Regions from separate parts of the Colwellia sp. E150_009 genome, predicted to be linked through region 4. Evidence: predicted binding sites of a transcription regulator. Region 4 holds the regulator's gene; each other region holds the start of a gene.
What was found. The regulator sigma-54, encoded in region 4, starts transcription at its own class of promoters, with help from an activator protein. The targets are predictions, from matches to a motif close to GTTGGCACGNNNNTNGNNT.
Positions count from the first base shown of each region.

Region 1 (5,143 bases), on a different contig from region 4:
TTATAATGCATAACAGTCCTTATTTAATATACTCTTTCATATTACTCAACAACAAACATGCTTTCTTACTTACTTTGTATCAATTTATAACGGAACAACTTTATACGCACAACGTCGTGCACCTTCAACAATATGCTCTTCTCTTGTCACGTCTGCAACATCATTAAATAATTGTTGAAACAGTTGTAATTCACTTCGGCAAAAACTAATGCACTTAGTTGCTGCTGCGCATATAGGGCAATGATTTTCTAACAACCAATAAAAATTAGCTTCACTGGTTACCGTTGCCATATAACCTTCATCAGATCGTAGTTTGGCTAACGTATTTAATTTTTTTTCCACACCACATTTATCAGCTAAGGCCGCACTATACTCATGCATTGATGATACTTCTCTATTAGCAATAAGCTTCTCTAAACCATCATCACCAAATACGGCAATAACAGAATCAATAAGCTGCACCGTTAATTCATCATGTCGGTTAGCAAAATGTTCATTACTTTTTTCTGTTAACGACCAAAACCGTGTTGGCCTCCCCCTCGCTGCTTTTTCATCTTTATAAGTTACATCACCAGACTCTTCTAATGCCAGTACATGTTGACGAATGCCCATGGTTGTAAGCCCAAGTTCATCGGCTAGGGATTTAGCAGTTAAAGCGCCCTGAACTTTTAACAGGTTTAAAATTTTATCATGGGTTTTCATCGCAGCCCCGAAATAAATAAGTTTAAAACAATTAGCGTATTATTACTTACTTTCACATTATGTAAACTTTTTTATTTATTTTATTGTTGACTTCATTAAGTAAAGATAATACTTTACTTAATAATAAATAAAATTTTTAGTTTACATAATAATGGTGGAGTTTCAATGAACTTAAATCAAATTACGCTGCCCGTAAAAAATATCGAAGAAAGCATTCGTTTTTATATCAATTTAGGATTTGAGTTAATTGTTGATACACCCCATTACGCAAGATTTTCCTGTCCTGAAGGTGATGCTACGTTTTCCCTCAGTGTAACAGAGCAAAAATTCAACAATGGCGCTGTAATCTATTTTGAGCTTGAAACATTAGACCAATACGTTAAGAAGTTACAAAAGCAAGGATTCAACTTTACTCAATTACCAACTGATCAACGTTATCTTTGGCGTGAAGCGATATTGTTTGATCCTGATAACAATCAACTAAAATTTTATTGGGCAGGTGAAAACCGTCTTAATCCCCCTTGGAAAGTGAAACATAATAGGAGAGCAATATGATTACTTTAGAGCATGTTAATTTAGTGGTAACTGATATCAAAAAAACCTTAACTTTTTATCAAGCAGCTTTTCCTCACTGGCATGTACGTGGCGGTGGTGAAGGCAAATGGTATGGCAAACCAAGAAATTGGGTACACTTTGGCGATGATTATCAATATATTGCTTTTAATGATGATGGTGTGGGGGAAAACCGTGATTTAACGGGGCATCAAGTGGGACTTGCCCATTTTGCCTTTGTAACTAACGATCTTAAAGGGATGATTGAGCGTTTAGCACTGGCAGGTTTTACAGTAGATAAGCAAGGTGCAGCTGAACCTTTTCGTGATAACGTTTATTACATTGATCCCAATGGTTATGAAATTGAGTTTGTGCAATATTATAGTGATCTACCTGATCAGAGAAATAGTTATGAATAAACTATAAAGCAACCTTATTAAAGCTTAAATTGAAATAAGCACCAACTAAGTGTAATTGGGATATAAAGACAAAAAACACCTAATATTATAGTTAATATTAGGTGTTTTCATTTAATTCCAACTTAAACTAGTATTATTTGTAACTACCCGTTTAAAATAAAATTCAATTCTTCAGAACTAAGCCAACAATCAAAAAAGCGTATAATTAAGCTTTTTTCTTACGGCTTGCAGCAAAGCCAACTAAACCTAATGCTAAAATTGCTAATGAGCCTGGTTCAGAAACTGATGTTGTTGGATTAGCTGTATAAGTATAATTTACAACTACTTTACCCCAAGAGCCTGTCGCTACATTATTTACAAAATCACCAGTACCAGACTCTAAACCATTTGATAAGAATGTTGATGGCAGACCCAAGAAATTAAAATCTACCGCTGAACCTGTATTAAACGCTGCAATATTAACCCCTGTTAATGAAGAACTTAATTCACCTGAAGATAATGCGAAGTTAAATGTTGAGCCTGGAGCCATACCAAAACCACTTGCTGAGCTTTCATCTGATAGATAATTAAAAGATGGACCAGCAAATACGTAATCATTTGCCGCTGCAGTAGTTACTTGCCAAGCTTCCTGCATTTGCATTACTACTGAAGCACGTCCATTAACTGATGTTGTATTAGTAGAAGAGCCCTCTGCATCTATTTGAGCGAATACAGTTATATCAACGCCAGTAAGAGTTCCTAGCGAATTATCAAAACCGTTAATAGATATGATTGAGTTTAATGTACCCAAAGGTACATCCGTTGAACTTCCTTGTGTACCAAAAGTACCTGTTTCACTAATTAAGCCAGCAAATGCTGAAGAAGAAGCCAATAATAATGCTGCGCCAAGAGCTACATTTTTCATTTATTTTTCCTTAATGATAATCGTTGATCTACTAATACCGTAAGCGATATTAGTGAATATAATTTAATCTATTTACTTGAACAAAAAATAAGCTTAACTTACTGATATGTCACAAATAAAATACAACGCCGATGAATGCAAATACCGAACCAACATGGTAAGATGTTGATTTTGTTTGTTATTGTATAATTAAATGATAAATGAAAATAATAACTGTAAAAAATAATGACAATAGAAACCAGAGTTATTTGCTTTAAAATCAATCACCTTGACCGTAAAACACCCTGCATTAATACAATTTTATCATTGAATAATACTATAAAATTACTCGTACCATTTATCTCTTTAGTGTTTGATAAAATTGAATACTCATAACTAAATAGCTCTACTTATATAAAAACTGATCTCGATCAAGTACCTGAGTAATTTACTCAGGTACTATTATGACCACTTAATTATTTCTACTAGGAGTCCCTTATGGGTTGTTGTGGCGGTTGTGGCGGTGAAGGCCATGAAGAGAAAAAAGAACAAGAGCAAGCAGTAGAACAGTCTACTGACAAAAAAGTTGAAGAAACAGAAGCTTAATTTCTAGTTCAACAATAAATCTTGAAAAGCAGTTGAGCCAAAGCTCTACTGCTTTTTTGTTGTTTGTATATTAGGCTTTCTTTTAAACGACAGAGTAAACCCTTTCAATAATGCAAATTGCGCAAAGTAATAGCTCACCATAATAGCAACTATAAAAGAATATTTTTGACAAAAACAATTATTCAGTTTTTGCTTGCTTATTACATAACCTCCACGTTAGAATTTGTGCGCGTTATTAGCACAACTAGTAACGTAGACTTGTCGGAGTGCCAAAGGCTGAGATCGCGTAAGCGGGATCCGTAATACCTGAACAGATTAGTATCTGCGTAGGAAACAAGAATAAACAGCACAATTCAAACGCTGCTTTCTTCATTACACACCTTTATTGTTGTCATTCCGCTTCTTTTTTGATTTATTAAAATAGGCAGCGACCATGAGCGAACAACCAAAAACTATACCAGAGAAAACCAAAGCAACCAGACGTGAAAAGCGTGAGGCTGCACAAGCTTTTTTAGATAATGTTTCAGCACAATCATTTCCTAATTCAAAAAAAATCTATGTGAAGGGAAAATTACATAATATCAAAGTGGGTATGCGCGAAATCACCCTGTCAGACACCCTTATTTCACCTGGAAATGGCGGCGATAAAGACAACCCCATCTATGAAAAAAATGAACCTTTATGTGTTTACGATACATCAGGGTTTTATACGGATGAAAATGTAACTATAGATGTTCACCAAGGTATTCCTCGTTTACGTGAATCATGGATAGATGCCCGTGATGATGTTGAATTCTTAACATCTAATAGCTCTTTATATGCACAACAACGCCTTGCTGATGAAGGTGTTGATCATATTCGTTTCGAACATTTGCCTAAAATGCGCATTGCGAAACAAGGTAAAAATGTTACCCAAATGCATTACGCTCGCCAAGGTATTATCACGCCAGAAATGGAATATATTGCCATTCGTGAGAACCTAAAACGGGAACAAGTAAAAGACGAAATTTTACTGCAACAACACAAAGGTCAATCGTTTGGAGCGAGTATTCCAGAACAAATTACGCCTGAGTTTGTCCGTGATGAAGTAGCACGTGGCAGAGCCATTATCCCTGTAAATATTAATCATCCTGAATGTGAGCCTATGATCATAGGCCGTAACTTTTTAATTAAGGTAAATGCTAATATTGGTAACTCTGCAGTTACGTCATCCATTGAAGAAGAAGTTGAAAAACTGGTTTGGTCAGTGAAATGGGGCGCAGATACGGTAATGGATTTATCCACAGGTCGTAACATTCATGAAACCCGCGAATGGATTTTACGTAACTCGCCCGTACCAATTGGCACCGTACCAATTTATCAAGCCTTGGAAAAAGTTAATGGTGTTGCTGAAAACCTCACATGGGAAATTTTTCGCGATACGTTAATTGAACAAGCTGAGCAAGGCGTAGATTATTTTACGATTCATGCAGGCGTTCTGCTTCGTTATGTTCCCATGACAGCAAAACGTGTTACAGGCATTGTTTCTCGTGGTGGCTCTATTATGGCTAAATGGTGTTTAGCACATCATAAAGAAAACTTTTTATACACACATTTTGAAGATATTTGTGAAATTTTAAAACAGTACGATGTGTCATTCTCATTAGGTGATGGTTTACGTCCAGGCTCTGTAGCAGATGCAAACGACGAAGCACAGTTTGCTGAATTACATACACTAGGTGAATTAACCAAAATTGCTTGGCAGCATGACGTACAAACCATTATTGAAGGCCCTGGTCACGTGCCATTACACATGATCAAAGCCAATATGGAAGAACAACTTGAACATTGTGGTGAAGCACCGTTTTACACCTTAGGGCCATTAACTACAGATATTGCGCCTGGTTATGATCATATTACGTCAGGTATTGGTGCCGCTAATATTGGTTGGTATGGTTGTGCTATGTTGTGTTACGTAACCCCTAAAGAGCACTTAGGTCTA
Region 1 covers NZ_JBHFOM010000017.1:60,147-65,289, forward strand. The annotation lists gene ACE1OF_RS09690 (FG-GAP repeat domain-containing protein) at 1-11, opposite strand, end outside; gene ACE1OF_RS09695 (helix-turn-helix transcriptional regulator) at 85-702, opposite strand; gene ACE1OF_RS09700 (VOC family protein) at 868-1,257, shown strand; gene ACE1OF_RS09705 (VOC family protein) at 1,254-1,673, shown strand; gene ACE1OF_RS09710 (choice-of-anchor E domain-containing protein) at 1,879-2,577, opposite strand; TPP riboswitch at 3,415-3,512, shown strand; gene thiC (phosphomethylpyrimidine synthase ThiC) at 3,596-5,143, shown strand, end outside.
Region 1: the regulator sigma-54 is predicted to act here: its motif matches at 2,713-2,731, upstream of ACE1OF_RS09710 (choice-of-anchor E domain-containing protein).

Region 2 (5,143 bases), on a different contig from region 4:
AAAGAAAGGTGGCACAAGCGCCTGACGAAGAAAAGGTTGTGCCAACATTGCCTGTAACATAAGCATTAACAAAATCAGTTGACATTGTATTTAAGCCTAACGCTAACTGCTTAGTGCTTACCCTTGTGCCAGAAAGCCTACTTTTTAATAAACCACCCAGCCCTTCTTGTTGCATTTGCCCCACAACAGACGCTGAATAGGTACCGACTTGATCTGGGCTAATTTTATCTAAAATCGCATCCCACTCTATGCCTGTAGAGCGAATGGCATCAGTGGCAGCAAAAATAGTGGCCTGTAAACCGCGTGGTTGATATCGGCTATTATAAAGTGTGCTTGGCTCAAAACCTGTTGGCATTTGTCCCGCCGCCTTAATTGGATTATCGCGGTAGGCATCATGAGTTATAGTTAAGTGCTCAGGAATTTCAACCTGTACTTTACCTTCACCAATATCAGTAACTTGCCAAGCATGAGGTAAAGGATGAGGTAATTCTTTTGCCCTAAGTTCAAAAGATATGTGCTTATCAATAGGTTGCACATGCATTTTTTGATGCCAATGGGTAGCATCTGGATCAAAATGATTCTTTTCTATTTTGCGAATCAAGGTACCATCAAGGATCTGTTGCCCTAACTTAGCTTCTACTTCATTAGCAGCAATCACATTACCCTGCTGATCCACCAACTCACCTTGCTGATACGAAACTAACTTCATTAAGCTAGCTAAACCGACAAAGGTCTCTTCACGTGCTTCTGCATTAATTTTATCTATAACAATACGGCGGAAACCTTGATGAAATGATGTTCGACCAGAGGCGTTAATTCCCCCCATGCCAATAACTACAGGTAGTGCTTTCATTTAAATACCTAACTTTACGATAAACAATTTATCAAATTCTAATAATGCTAGTTTATCGTTAAGAAAAACAAAATAATAAGCAATTACAGCCAAAAAATATGCCATAATGGCCGAAATAATGAATTTAATAAAATATATGTCAATAGATGAAAAAAACAGTGTGGAAACTAATCAGTTAAAAGTGGGGTTAGTGATCTATCAGCAAATATTAGCAACAGGCTTAACCTTACCGCTAGAAATGTTATTAGCAGGTGAGGCTTTTGGTCGACGTTACGATAAGTCTGCCCCTAAACTAACAACACACTTAATTAGCCAAGAAGACAAAGCAGTTACCTCTCGGGCTGGCATTCAACTTTTACCTGATATTACCTTAGAAAATATTACATTCAATCACGACTCAAAAATTGAAAGCAGCACTACAAATGAAGTGTACAGACCTGACATTATTTTAATTCCTAGCCTATGGAGAAACCCAAGGCCGATATTGAAACAGCATCAAAAACTCATTTCTTGGCTAAATTACTGTTGGCAGCGTGGCTCAACATTACTGGCTGTAGGGACGGGGGTTTGTTTTCTGGCAGAATCTGGTTTACTCGATTATCACAGCGCAACCACACATTGGCACTATGTTGAACAATTTAAACGCGATTACCCAAAAGTAGAGATCAAACCTGATTTTTTCATTACTCAATCTGAACGTATTTATTGTGCCGCAAGTTTAAATGCCTTAGCTGATATTATTGTGCATCTTATTAGTCAAACCTATGGCCAAGCAGCGGCACAAAATGTTGAGCGTAATTTTTCTCATGAAATTAGAAAGCCTTACGAAGAACAACGCTATTTAGAAGGCGCGGTGGATAGGCATGCAGATGAATTAATTGCGCAAATTCAGTTTTGGTTACACACAAATTTAAGTAGTACTACTAGTTTACTTGAAGTAGCCAAGCAATTTAACTTAAGCCAGCGATCATTCTCACGCCGTTTTAAAAAAGCGACAGGCATTCGCGCAACCGAATATTGGCAACAATTAAGAATAGAAACCGCAAAAGATTTGTTAGCATCAAGTAATTTATCGATACAAGAAATTGCCTACCATGTCGGCTACCAAGATCAGGGGCATCTTACTCGTTTATTCAAGAAAAATTTATCGTTAACACCCAAAGATTATCGTGCCATGGTACGTAAAAAATTGTTTAGTCAAAAGTAAAAATCACCAAAATATCAGCAAATACTTGTCAGACTAGCCTAGGTTAGGCAAAATAACCCCGTCTAAATTAAATTATCAGAGAACATAATGAGCGAACATTTATCTACTGCCTTGTCGGTAGCACAAAAACAAATCAATCAAATGTTAACCATGCAAGATGCAATGAACTCGCGTGTTAGTGAAACATGGCGAAGTAACGGTTACGAATGGTATCGCGCTATTTGGGTTGAATGTGCCGAAATGTTAGATCACCACGGCTGGAAGTGGTGGAAGCATCAAGAAATTGACATACCTCAGGTACAGCTTGAATTAGTAGATATTTTTCATTTTGGTCTAAGCTTACGCTTAATGACAGGTGAAAATGTTGAGTACATTTCAAGCAAGCTTGCCAAAGAACTGCATCAAGGTACAGGAGAAAATGATTTTAAAATTGCCTTAGAAAATTTAGCCTCTGGCGCAGTAACCAAAAAATCATTTGATGCAAAAGCATTAGCTGACTGCATGTCTTTAATGAATATGGATTTAGATGAATTATTCCGCCAATACGTGGGTAAAAATACCTTAAACTTTTTCCGTCAAGATCATGGCTATAAAGAAGGTAGCTATATTAAAGTATGGCATGGTGAGGAAGACAATGAAGTGTTAGCCAAATTAGTTAAAACACTTGATGCCAGTGCCGATGATTTTCAGCAACAACTATATGCGGCATTAGAAGCAAAATATCCAAGCGCATAACCAATAGTGGCAAGTTAGTGGCGGGTTAATTGTTAGGTATAAAACAATTAACCCGATGGAAAAATACTAACCAAATTAGCTGTACTACTTTTTGTTAAAACCAAAACCATCAAATTAATCTCTTTGGCACAAATTATGCTTAATCAGTATTAAGTAATCGCTTTATTTTTTTTTAGGAATCAAGCGTCAATAATTTGAAGTGTTGGAGATGTTATGGAAATTATTTTATTTGCTTTAATTAGCCTGATTGTCATTGTTGGTGTCTTAGCAAGTCGCTTAAATGATAATAGTTTTCCCTTTCCTTTTGACCCTAAAACCTCTGTTTTTACTCCCGCAGAAAAAAACTTTCTGAATTTACTTGAACAAGCGATGGGATCAAACTATCGCGTTATTAACCGGGTAAAGTTGTCTGACATCGTGACTATTCGTCAAGGTGTTTCTAGTCGCGCAAGTCAAAATGCTGCAGCAAATGCTGAAGGAAAATACTTAGATTTTGTCATTTGTGAACGCAACACAATGAAATTATTAGGCGTTGTTGATTTAGTAGACACACAAGGCCGCGGTTACAAAGTAAAAAAAGACTGGTTTGTCAGTGGCGCACTTGAAGCTGCCTCGGTGCCTCATTTACGAATAAAAGTAAAAGCGAATTACACCCTAGATGAAATTCGTGCTTGTATCAATTCACGTCTATTAGGTAACAAAATACCTGCTCCTAAAGTTAAAGGAAAAGTGATTCCTGCACCTATGATTAGAGCCCGCTCTAAAAAAACAGGCGTTTTAAGCCCAACTGCTGCACAAGCTGAATTGTCACCACAATTATCTGGTCACTTATCTGAACAGATATCGAAACAAAATATAGCAGCACTACCACATTAATAATGCCATCACATGAATATTGACTAACTTTTTTTTACTAGCCAAGTTATACTCTTTGGTCAATTATGACGTTAAAGAGAAAATCATGAAAGCAGGTATTATTGGAGCAATGGAGCCAGAAGTTGCTATTTTAAAAGCAAAATTAACACATTGTGAAACCAGTAACCACGCAGGTTATACGTTTCATCAAGGACAGATAAATAACAATGATGTGGTTATTGTACAATCAGGTATTGGTAAAGTAGCGGCAGCACTCGCTACCGCAATTCTTATTGATAAATTTAATCCTGACTACATTGTGAACACTGGCTCTGCTGGTGGCTTTGACACTTCATTAAAAGTTGGCGATATTGTAGTAAGTTCCGAGGTACGCTATCACGATGTTGATGTAACCGCCTTTGGTTATGAAATAGGTCAATTACCCGCTAATCCTGCCGCCTACGTTTCTGACAAAACTTTAATTACAGCAGCTCAAAAGGGTATTGAACAACTTGATGATATTCAAACCATAGTCGGCTTAATCACCACGGGTGACACTTTTATGACGAAAGACGATGATATTGCCAAAGCGCGCGCCAATTTTCCAACAATGGCAGCTGTAGAAATGGAAGGTGCCGCAATTGCTCAAACTTGTCATCAATTTAAGAAACCTTTTGTTATCATTCGTTCACTGTCTGATATTGCAGGAAAAGAGTCTCCGGCCTCTTTCGATGAATACTTAGAAACTGCCTCTATTAATTCATCACAATTAGTTGTTAATATGCTTGATGCACTTAAAGGCCAAATACTTAAATAATCTATTGATGATAGAAATACAAAATGACTGACTTTACAGCGCTTTCTACTTTTAGCAACCAACTCCTCATATTACTGATAGTAATATTAATCAAAGCGATTATTAGTCATTTTATTTTTCATGAACCTTTACGGTTTTTTCAATTTTATTGTCAAAAACTCAGCGATAAAGTTAATAAATCTCAGAATAGTCCAAAACAACAATCAATTGCTGGTTTAGTTGCTATTGTCATCACACTATTACCTATTTCCATTATACTGTGGATGTTTGACATTTTAGTTGAGGTTAATTTTTTATGGCAAGCAATATTACTTTATGTTGCCTTAGGTACATTTGGTATTACACAAGCAAGTAATATTATTACGCAAGCATTAACAACTAAACAAAATTATTTAGCCAAACAAACGCTTAAACCTTGGATGCTAAGAGAAACAGAATCTTTGTCTGCAGTCGGCTTAAGTAAGGCAAACATTGAAATGCAGTTATTACGTACCTTACAACAAGGTTACACCGTGGCATTTATTTTTATGCTATTTGGCTCATTAAGTGCAATTTGTTTTCGATTACTACTAGAAATGCATTACTGTTGGAACAGTAAGCTAATAAAGTATCACAACTTTGGATTTTACAGTAAACGCCTAGTAAACCTTATTCAATGGCTACCTGTCAGAGTATT
Region 2 covers NZ_JBHFOM010000010.1:51,384-56,526, forward strand. The annotation lists gene ACE1OF_RS06735 (beta-ketoacyl synthase) at 1-853, opposite strand, end outside; gene ACE1OF_RS06740 (GlxA family transcriptional regulator) at 972-2,060, shown strand; gene ACE1OF_RS06745 (dUTP diphosphatase) at 2,172-2,795, shown strand; gene ACE1OF_RS06750 (DUF2726 domain-containing protein) at 3,009-3,671, shown strand; gene mtnN (5'-methylthioadenosine/S-adenosylhomocysteine nucleosidase) at 3,757-4,467, shown strand; gene ACE1OF_RS06760 (cobalamin biosynthesis protein CobD/CbiB) at 4,491-5,143, shown strand, end outside.
Region 2: the regulator sigma-54 is predicted to act here: its motif matches at 2,918-2,936, upstream of ACE1OF_RS06750 (DUF2726 domain-containing protein).

Region 3 (5,143 bases), on a different contig from region 4:
AGATGCTTGCCCTTCAACTAAACCTACAACTCTAAAGCGATAAGCCCCTGCAGGAGCATCTTCTCCATCAATTGTTTTACCATTCCAAGTAAAACCAAACTCACCGGCATCAACATCACCTACTGGTACGGTTTGAATAACTTCTCCAATAGAGTTTTCTACATAAATATTAACGTTGTTGGCGCCTTTATCTGCAATAAGCTTACCTTTAACATCCTCTCCTTCACTCATACCAAAAATATTCTCCTCTACTAACACACTTCGCCCAACTAGTGAGGACGCTTGTAATGCCTGACTTGAGGTCATTGAACTAGCAAACAAGTCAAAAGAATCATTTAACTTTTGCACACCATCCGTAGTTGAGAATGCAGTCATTTGCGAAATCATTTCATTATTACTTACAGGCTTAGTAGGGTCTTGATGGGCTAATTCTTTTGTTAACAAAGAAAAAAAATCGGCTTGAGTTAGCATGCCTTGATTTCCATCAGACTCTTCAATTTGTTGCTTCTCTAAACTCTCTCTTATTTTGTCTTGCTTTTCCTCTAGAGTTAAAGAGTTTTGTTTCTCTAAAGCTTCTCTTATTATTTTTTGTCTTTCTTCTAGAGTGAGAGTATTTTGTGAGCTAGTACCAATTACTGATTGCATTATCTTTCCAGCCTTTTAATTATTTGCCAAATAACAGCCTCTTTCAGCACGTTTTTTGGCTGATTCGGCTAATTGCACATTCATTTGATGTAACCTAGATACAAAAAACGCCATGGCCATGCTTGTGGCACAGTTTACTTCTTTATAATTCAAGCTAATCATTATCTTTGACCAAGCTGAAGGGTTTTATTTAACATGTTCTTTGCTGACTCGGCTAATTGCACATTAGTTTGATATGAGCGAGAAGCTGAAATCATATTCGTCATCTCTTCTATTACGTTAACATTAGGCTTATATATATAACCTTCTTTGTCTGCCATAGGGTGCTCAGGAGCATATTCAATATTAAGTGGCTTATCACTTTCCACTATTCCCAACACTTGTACGCCAACATTTGAATCTTGTCCATCGGCAGCTTTTTGCATAGCAGCGGCAAAAACGGGATGACGGGCACGGTATACCTCATCAACACTTGAACTAACACTGTCGGCATTAGCAATGTTACTTGCTGTGGTATTCAAACGCGTAGATTGTGCGCTCATACCACTACCAGTAATAGTAAATACGTTAAAAAGACTCATTATGCACTACCTCCAGAAATAACATTTTTCAGGGCTTTTATCTTACCATTCAAAAATTGAACGCCCGCTTGGTACTCTAATGAGTTTTCTAGATACAAGTTTCGTTCCACTTGTACATCTACCGTATTACCATCTCCGGTATCTGGTTGATCTGGCGTGCGAAAATCGACGTTATTATTTAATTCAGTACGAACATCAAAATGCTTAGCGTGTGTTCTACTCATGCCAGTTTGTTGTTGTTGACTTGCTTGTTGCATCGCTTTTTGAAAATCCATTCCTTTAGCTTTATAACCTGGGGTGTCAGCATTAGCGATATTGCCAGCAATCACCTCTGCCCGCTTAGCACGCAAAAGCATGCCTTGTGCATGGAGTTCAAAACCTTTGTCAAAGCTAATAGCCATAATAACTCACCGTCAATTATATTTAACGTCATACCATACAAAACCCATGCCAACGAAAGAATACTTAAAACAGAAAAGTAAACAAATAATGAGGAAATTTTCATACTAGCTATATTACGATTGTGATCTTTATATGCGTAAAATAAACAAATGAACGCAAGATGTTCAATTAAAAAATAGTGAACCATCAAGAAGATAGGAGGTTTTAAACAATATACAAGGCAATAGCCTAGTGGAAGTAGCGGTAAACTACTCGAAGCATAAATACGAGTAGTTTATTATTAGCTATTTTTTCTGATAAACAATACCAGGGTTGCAGCGAATCATATGAAAATTATCATTTAATCCAGACAAAGATTCTGATGCACCTAGAAACAAATACCCTCCGTCATTTAAAGCGCCATGAATTTGACTCAAAATGCGTGATTTTATTTCTGGCGAAAAATAAATAAGCACATTTCGACAGAAAACAATATCGAACTTGCCAATTAAACTATAACTATTAAGTAAATTAAGAGAGCGAAAAGTAACCATTTTTTTCACTTCGTCCTTCACCTTTAGCATGCCATTTTCACCTTCTTCAAAAAATTGTCGCTTTCTTTCTTCTGATAAACCACGCGCTAAAGCAAGTGAGTCATATTGACCACGTTTACAGTGCTCAAGCATAGTTGCTGAAATATCAGTACCAACAACTTCTATACCTTTTGAAAAAGAACCCGACTGACTTTTTTGAAACTCTAAAACAGACATAGCAATAGAATAAGGCTCTTGCCCTGAAGAACTTGCTGCTGACCAAATTTTAACTGGCGTTTTTTTATTTAAAAATTTAGGTAAAATACTATTTTTCAATAAACTAAATGGGTATTCATCACGAAACCATAACGTTTCGTTAGTAGTCATGGCATCAACTACCGCCGCACGCAACTGCCGTTCGGTAGGAGACAAAGTTCGAGTGACTAACTCATTAAGAGAATTAAGATCAAATTTGCTCAATAAAGGCGCTAAACGGCTTTTTACAAGATACTGTTTATTTTCGCCTAAGACAATACCACATTGTTGCTCTAAAAATTCACTGATTTGATGATAACTTTTGTCATCAAGTTCTCTTGCTAGCACTATTACTGTGTCCTACTTAATATCATTTATATAGCCACCTTTATTAAGGGTGATTCAGCCATTTTTTAACTGCTGTTGCTAATTCATCAGGATGAAATTTAGGAATAAAATCTTCAGCGCCAACTTTTGCAACCATCGCATTATTAAACACACCACTTAATGATGTATGTAAAATAACAGGCATTTTAGCCATTAATTCATTTCCTTTAACTTCAGCCGTTAAGGTATAACCATCCATTTCAGGCATTTCAATGTCTGACACCATCAAGGCAACTTTTTCAGTGATGCTATGTTCACAAGTGTTAGCAATAGCCAAAAGTTGGTCTAATGCATCCTGACCATTTTTTGCCAATGCCATTTTAATACCTAAAGGCTCTAATGCTCTTTTTACTTGATTACGAGCCACGGTTGAATCATCCGCTATCATAATAATACGCTCACCAAGTCCAACACCTACACTCTCATCTGCAACGCCTTCACTTAACTCAGTTGACACAGGGTTAATTTCATTCAGTATTTTTTCAACATCTAAAATAGAAACCATCTGATCATCTATTTCAGTTACTGCGGTTAAGTAGCTAGACTTTCCCGCACCTTCTGGTGGTGGCATCATATCCTTCCAACTTAACGTAACAATACGCTCAACACCCGCAACCAGAAAACCTTGCACACTACGGTTATACTCAGCAATAATTATAAATGAATCATCTGTTTGCGTTATCGCAGGTCCGCCAATAGCCTTACTCATATCAATAATAGAAATAGTTTGACCACGAATATGCGCCACCCCTTTTATAAAAGGGTCTTGCTTTGGTAACATTGTTAACTTAGGACATTGTAAAACTTCTCGTACTTTAAAAACATTAATACCAAAACGTTGTCTACCTACTAATTTAAAAAGTAATAATTCGAGCCTGTTTTGACCAACAAGCTGTGTTCGTTGATTAACTGCATCTAGTATACCAGCCATAAAAACCTCTTTTGTAATCAATAATCATACACTTTATCTTAAATTAATTTGGAGAAAAGGCATAATTCTTGATTGTATTTATTATAAGTAAAAATAAGTGACAAAAAATTGATACTCAGCAAGCTTTCGCTTTATAAGTAATTAACAAAACGCGTATTAATAAAACTTATACCACAGAACTGATGTAATATATAACTATGTTATCTAAAATTTAAGCATAGTTGAGTATTTGAATTAACCTAGCGAAAATGGCAGAAATATGCGAATAACTAACGTTTTTTTATTATCTATAATGACATTTATTGTATTATCCCCATTGGCAAGCTTTGCCACCACATGGGATAGCGCTTATATTGAGTCATTCGCAAAAAAATTTCTTGAAAGCGAAATAGCACCGCCACCTGAGGGCAAAATTTCTTTTAACATTGCCGATATTGACCCAAGAATCATTATCAAACCTTGTCAAATTCCTCTGACAGCAAATATACCTGAAAATACTGATCGTAGAAATATTAATATTAAAATATCTTGTGATGATTCAACTTCATGGCAAATGTACCTACCAGCTAAAATAGAAAGAACGTTCGCTGTTGTTGTTGCAACCAGTACAATAGAAAAAGGGGCTACTTTAACCAAACAAAATATTGCTATTGAATATATTGCAACAAATAAAATTCGCGGTGAAAGACTGACAGATATAAACCTGGTACTAGGAAGTAAAGCAGAAAAAAGAATTGGATCAGATCATCCCATAACCAGAAGAAATATTTGTTTAGTTTGTAAAGGTGACACAATAACCATTATAGCCAAAAATGAAAATTTCATGATTAAAACTAAAGGCGTGGCGCTTAGCTCTGGAAATCTACATGAACAAATTGAGGTAGAAAACTCTCGCTCTGGGCGAGTAATAAGGCCTAAAATCAGTGCTGTTAATCAGGTGACGATTAACTTATAATTTTAAGGTACAACTGCAAATTAGTCAGGGTAATTTTATATTTTAAAATAATTAGCAAATATTTAATTTTTTATTTAAGTTATCGCATTGTTTGCCGATACAAGGTTAGAAAGTAAATTTTTTTAAAGAGCACCTTACCGTAGGGTAATATTATGACTATAAATATCAATAACTTGAACAACAAAACTCAAGTTAGCCAAAATCAGCAGGCACAAGTTAAACAAGAGGCAAGTCAAACGGCAAATACTAATACGCACGTTAAACATGCTGCTCATGACTCTGTTTCTTTAACACCACAAGCCAAACAACTTGGTGAATTACAAAAGAAAGCAACTGATTTACCAACCATTGATCAGAAAAGAATTGATGAGTTGAAAAAAACAATCGCTGCTGGGGAATATAAAATTGATCCTCAAAAACTTGCAGCAAGTATCGCTAGTTTTGAATTTGATTTGCTTTAGTTTGCTTTGTACCC
Region 3 covers NZ_JBHFOM010000062.1:1,913-7,055, forward strand. The annotation lists gene ACE1OF_RS18530 (flagellar hook assembly protein FlgD) at 1-645, opposite strand, end outside; gene flgC (flagellar basal body rod protein FlgC) at 807-1,226, opposite strand; gene flgB (flagellar basal body rod protein FlgB) at 1,226-1,627, opposite strand; gene ACE1OF_RS18545 (CheR family methyltransferase) at 1,913-2,743, opposite strand; gene ACE1OF_RS18550 (chemotaxis protein) at 2,787-3,713, opposite strand; gene flgA (flagellar basal body P-ring formation chaperone FlgA) at 3,973-4,668, shown strand; gene flgM (flagellar biosynthesis anti-sigma factor FlgM) at 4,821-5,129, shown strand.
Region 3: the regulator sigma-54 is predicted to act here: its motif matches at 1,663-1,681, upstream of flgB (flagellar basal body rod protein FlgB).

Region 4 (5,143 bases):
ATCGCGTACACTTAAGCGCAACAGATAAAAATAGTTTGATACAAGAAATACATTGTAAATATTTAGAACTCGATTTAAATACTAACATTATCAGCTCAGATCAAACCGTCATGGTCCAAGGAAAGGATTTCACCATGTACGGATCTGGCTTGATAATTGACTTAAACACCAAACAGATGACATTAACTGAACATGTACGTACCATTTATAAAAAAAGTAATAGTTAGTCCCTTGATAACTATTAAAAAACTCAGCAAAAGTTTATTACTTGGCTCATTAGTTTTCGGCTTATCAGCACCTCTATTTGCAGCCAAAAAAGATCTCACGCAAGAAATTACAATAAAGTCTAAACGTCAATCAGCCGATTTAAAAAATAAAATAGCAAGCTATTTGGATGAGGTGAATATCAGCCAAGGTACCATTTCAATTGTTGCAGACATTGTGCAAGTTTATAGTGGCATTGACAGTAATACGAAAGAAAAATCAGATACTTATCTGGCTAAAGGTGATCCCGCTATTTTCCAGCAAGCATTAGAAGACGGCAGCTTAATTAGCTTACAAGCCAATGAAATAAAGTATCAACCTGACCTGCACATTATTACTGTTTCAGGTAATGCACAAGTCAAACAAGCTGGCAGCAAAGTTACCGGTGAAACAATCACTTACAATACATTAAGTGAAAAATTAGAAGCCATAAGTAGAAATGACGATTCCGTCACTACTGTTTTACAACCAGCTCAAATTAAAGCTCAGCAAAATAAAAAGAACAATGACAGTAATAATGAATAGTATTGAGAATACACCAAAAGAATCAACCTTAATAGCCCAAGGGTTATCGAAGTCATATAAACATAATAGAGTAGTAAAAAGTGTTAGTTTAACGGTGAAAGCGGGTCAAATTGTAGGATTGCTAGGCCCTAATGGCGCAGGAAAAACCACTTCTTTTTATATGATTGTTGGGTTAGTACCCAACGACGATGGTAAAATCATTCTAAATGATCAAGATGTTACACTTGCCCCTATGCATGAACGCGCACGCCGTGGCATTGGTTATTTACCACAAGAAGCCTCTATTTTTAGAAAACTTACCGTCACCGATAACATTATGGCTATTTTACAAACAAGGAAGAACCTTAGTGAGCTTGATAGGCAAGCTAAGTTAGAACACCTGTTAGAAGAGTTTAATATTAGTCATATTAAAGATAACTTAGGTATGAGCTTATCAGGTGGTGAGAGAAGACGCGTAGAAATTGCTAGAGCCCTAGCTGCAGAGCCTGAATTTATTTTACTTGACGAACCCTTTGCTGGAGTTGATCCTATTTCTGTTGGCGATATAAAAAAAATTATTATTCACCTTAAAAATCGTGGAATTGGTATATTAATTACCGATCATAACGTGCGTGAAACACTTGATGTATGTGAACATGCTTATATTGTTAGCCACGGAGAAATTATTGCCGAAGGTGATTCAAATCAAATTCTTGCAAATCAAAAGGTAAGAGATGTATACCTTGGTGAGCAATTCACGCTATAGTTAGCACAGACATAAAAACTTAAGCTATGCTTATTATTATGAAAATTAAATAAATAAATAAAATTATTAATAGGAATTAGAAAACGTAGATGCGCCCAACTCTGCAGCTCCGAATAGGACAACAACTAACCATGACGCCACAACTGCAACAAGCGATAAAGCTGTTGCAGTTATCAACGTTGGAACTTCAGCAAGAAATTCAAGAAGTGCTTGAAAGTAATCCTCTTCTTGAAGTGAATGAGCAACAAGCATCCGATACTAGCGCTGATAATGATTCAAATAATAATTCAGATAATCTTGAAGAAGCCTTTTCAGCAAAAACTTCTGAAAAGACTGCCACTGATGGCAGTGAAGATTCATCCGCAACCATTGATGAAATCAGCACAACAGAAGCTATGGAAAAAAATGATATTCCTGAAGAGCTAAATATCGACACAACATGGGAAGAAAGTTACAGTGCGGGCACATCAAATACAGGCGCAATTAGTAGCCCAAGTGAAGATTATACTTATCAAGGTGAAACAACCGACTCTATTCAAGATCACCTTTTATGGCAAATGGAGTTAACCCCGTTTTCAGAAACCGATAGAGCTGTCGCTATCGCCATTATTGAAGCGGTAGACGACGCAGGTTATATGACAGTGTCAAGTGAAGACATTTTAGAAAGTGTTGGTATAGAGGGACTGGAACTTGACGAAGTAGAAGCTGTATTAAAGCGTATCAATGTTTTTGATCCTATCGGCGTTGCCGCTCGCTCTATTGCTGATTGTTTGCTGATTCAATTAAATCAATTTGAGCCAACTACTCCGTATTTAAACGAAAGTAAGTTAATCATTAAAGAGCATATTGATCTACTTGGTAACCGTGATTATAGACAACTCATGCGCAAAACGCGTCTTAAAGAAGATCAGTTGCGTGAAGTGATGCGATTAATTCAAAGTTTAAATCCGCGCCCTGGTGATGTTGTTGCAAAAAATGATGATCAATATGTAATACCTGATGTGTCTGTAGAGAAAAAAAATGGTCGCTGGGTGGTAGAATTAAACCCAGATACCGCCCCTAAATTATCCGTAAATCAACAATATGCCGCTATGACAAAAACTACCAAGTCATCAAGCAGTGATGGCCAATTTATTCGCGCCAACCTACAAGAAGCTAAATGGTTTATTAAAAGCTTAGAATCACGTAACGACACCCTATTAAAAGTATCTAATTGTATTGTTCAACGCCAACAAGGCTTTTTTGAGCATGGCGAAGAAGCTATGCGTCCCATGGTATTGAATGATATAGCAGAAGCAGTAGATATGCATGAGTCTACGATTTCACGGGTAACTACCCAAAAATACATGCATACCCCAAGGGGAATTTTTGAATTAAAATACTTTTTCTCAAGTCACGTTAGCACAGAAAATGGCGGTGAATGTTCATCAACCGCTATCCGTTCTTTAATCAAAAAACTCATTCTAGCGGAAACACCTGCTAAGCCGCTAAGTGATAGTAAAATGGCTGATTTACTGGCCGAGCAGGGAATTAATGTTGCGAGACGAACCATAGCCAAATATCGAGAATCTTTGTCTATTCCCCCGTCAAATCAACGTAAGAGTTTACTATAATAGCTATATACTAGCTCAATTAAGATAATAAGGATCGAACTTATGCAAATTAACCTTACTGGCCACCATGTAGACCTAACTTCATCATTAAGAGAATACGTTAATACTAAATTTGATAAATTAGAACGACATTTTGATCACATCACGAATGTGCATGTGGTACTGACAGTAGAAAAGTTAGATCAAAAAGCGGAAGCAACGGTGCACTTAAAAGGCAATGAAATTCATGCTTCAGCAGTCAATACTGACATGTATACATCAATAGATACTTTAATTGATAAATTAGATCGCCAAGTGCTTAAATATAAAGGCAAAATATCGCAACATTAGCGCAATAATATAAAAAATTATGACACTACAAGACATATTAACACTGGACTGCACGCAATGTGCAGTACCAGTACAAAGTAAAAAACGCCTACTTGAACAAATTTGCCTTCTTGCCGCTAAGCAATTAGGAACCGCTAGTCCAACCGACCTACTGGATAGTTTACTCAACCGTGAAAAAATGGGTAGTACAGGTATTGGCAATGGTATTGCAATTCCTCATGGTAGATTAAATAATACAGATAAAGCTATCGCCGTATTTTTAACAACTCAGCAAGCCATAGATTTTGACGCAATAGACAACAAACCTGTTGATATATTCATCTGTTTATTTGTGCCTGAAAATAGTACACAAGAACACTTAGATACATTACAGAGTATAGCCAAGCTGTTTAGTAATCGTAAAACAGCCAAACAAGTACGAAAATGCACAAATCAACAAGAAATGTTTAATCTTATTCAACAAGCAACTTAAAGTTGCAATGATATAGAAAATTGCGTGTTGAGAGTCACTCGTTTCACGAAACTTTGTACCCGTAAGTCGAGGCTTAACTTATGAAACTTATTATTGTTAGTGGACGTTCTGGCTCTGGGAAATCAGTTGCGTTAAGGGTGCTAGAAGATTTAGGGTATTATTGCGTTGATAATATTCCTGTAAACTTATTACCCGCATTAACTCATACTGTTATTCACGATTATGAAAATGTTGCTGTAAGCTTAGATGTTCGAAACCTACCAAATGATCCTAATGATATTTTAGAAGTTATCGAATATCTGCCAAATGCGATTGATATTACTACCTTATTTTTAGATGCTGATGATAATGATCTTATTCGACGTTTCAGTGAAACTAGACGCCTGCATCCACTTATTAAAAAAAATATTCCATTAGATCAAGCTATCGCGTTGGAAAAAAAACTACTAACCCCTATTTCTACTAATGCTGACCTGTATATTAATACAACTCAATTAAGTCCACATCAATTAGCCGATTTAGTACGCGAACGCATTCTTGGTAAAAAAACAGGTTCAATGGTATTAGTCTTTGAATCTTTTGGTTTTAAACATGGAATTCCTGCTGATGCTGACTATGTTTTTGATGCGCGTTTTTTACCTAACCCGCACTGGGAAAAAGAATTAAAAGCCTACACAGGTTTAGAGCAACCAATAAAAGACTTTCTTGCCAGCCAACCCATTGTGACAAAATTTGTATGGCAAATTAATAGTTTCATGATGACTTGGCTACCCCATTTAGAACGCAATAATAGAAGCTACCTTACCATAGCCATTGGTTGCACTGGTGGTAAACATCGCTCAGTTTATATTGCAGAATTATTATCCAGTAACTTTCGCAAAGAGAAGAAAGATGTGCAAACTCACCATAGAGATATTAAAAAAACTAAAGAGTAAATCACCATGCCCTCCAAGCCAACTCATAACAATATTATAGTCAGTAAAGAATTAACCATCATTAACAAACTTGGCTTACATGCACGAGCCGCGAGTAAATTGGCACAACTTTGTCAAAAATTTTCAGCAGAAATCACATTATCTCTTGAAGAAAAAGAAGCCGACGCAAGTAGCATCATGGCGATTATGTTGCTTGCTGGAGCACAAGGTAAAACAGTAAAAGTAACCGCCCAAGGTACTGATGCACCAGAGGCTTTAG
Region 4 covers NZ_JBHFOM010000001.1:127,360-132,502, reverse strand. The annotation lists gene lptC (LPS export ABC transporter periplasmic protein LptC) at 1-227, shown strand, start outside; gene lptA (lipopolysaccharide transport periplasmic protein LptA) at 232-789, shown strand; gene lptB (LPS export ABC transporter ATP-binding protein) at 782-1,534, shown strand; gene ACE1OF_RS00610 (RNA polymerase factor sigma-54) at 1,624-3,147, shown strand; gene hpf (ribosome hibernation promoting factor) at 3,190-3,477, shown strand; gene ptsN (PTS IIA-like nitrogen regulatory protein PtsN) at 3,497-3,949, shown strand; gene rapZ (RNase adapter RapZ) at 4,030-4,884, shown strand; gene ACE1OF_RS00590 (HPr family phosphocarrier protein) at 4,891-5,143, shown strand, end outside.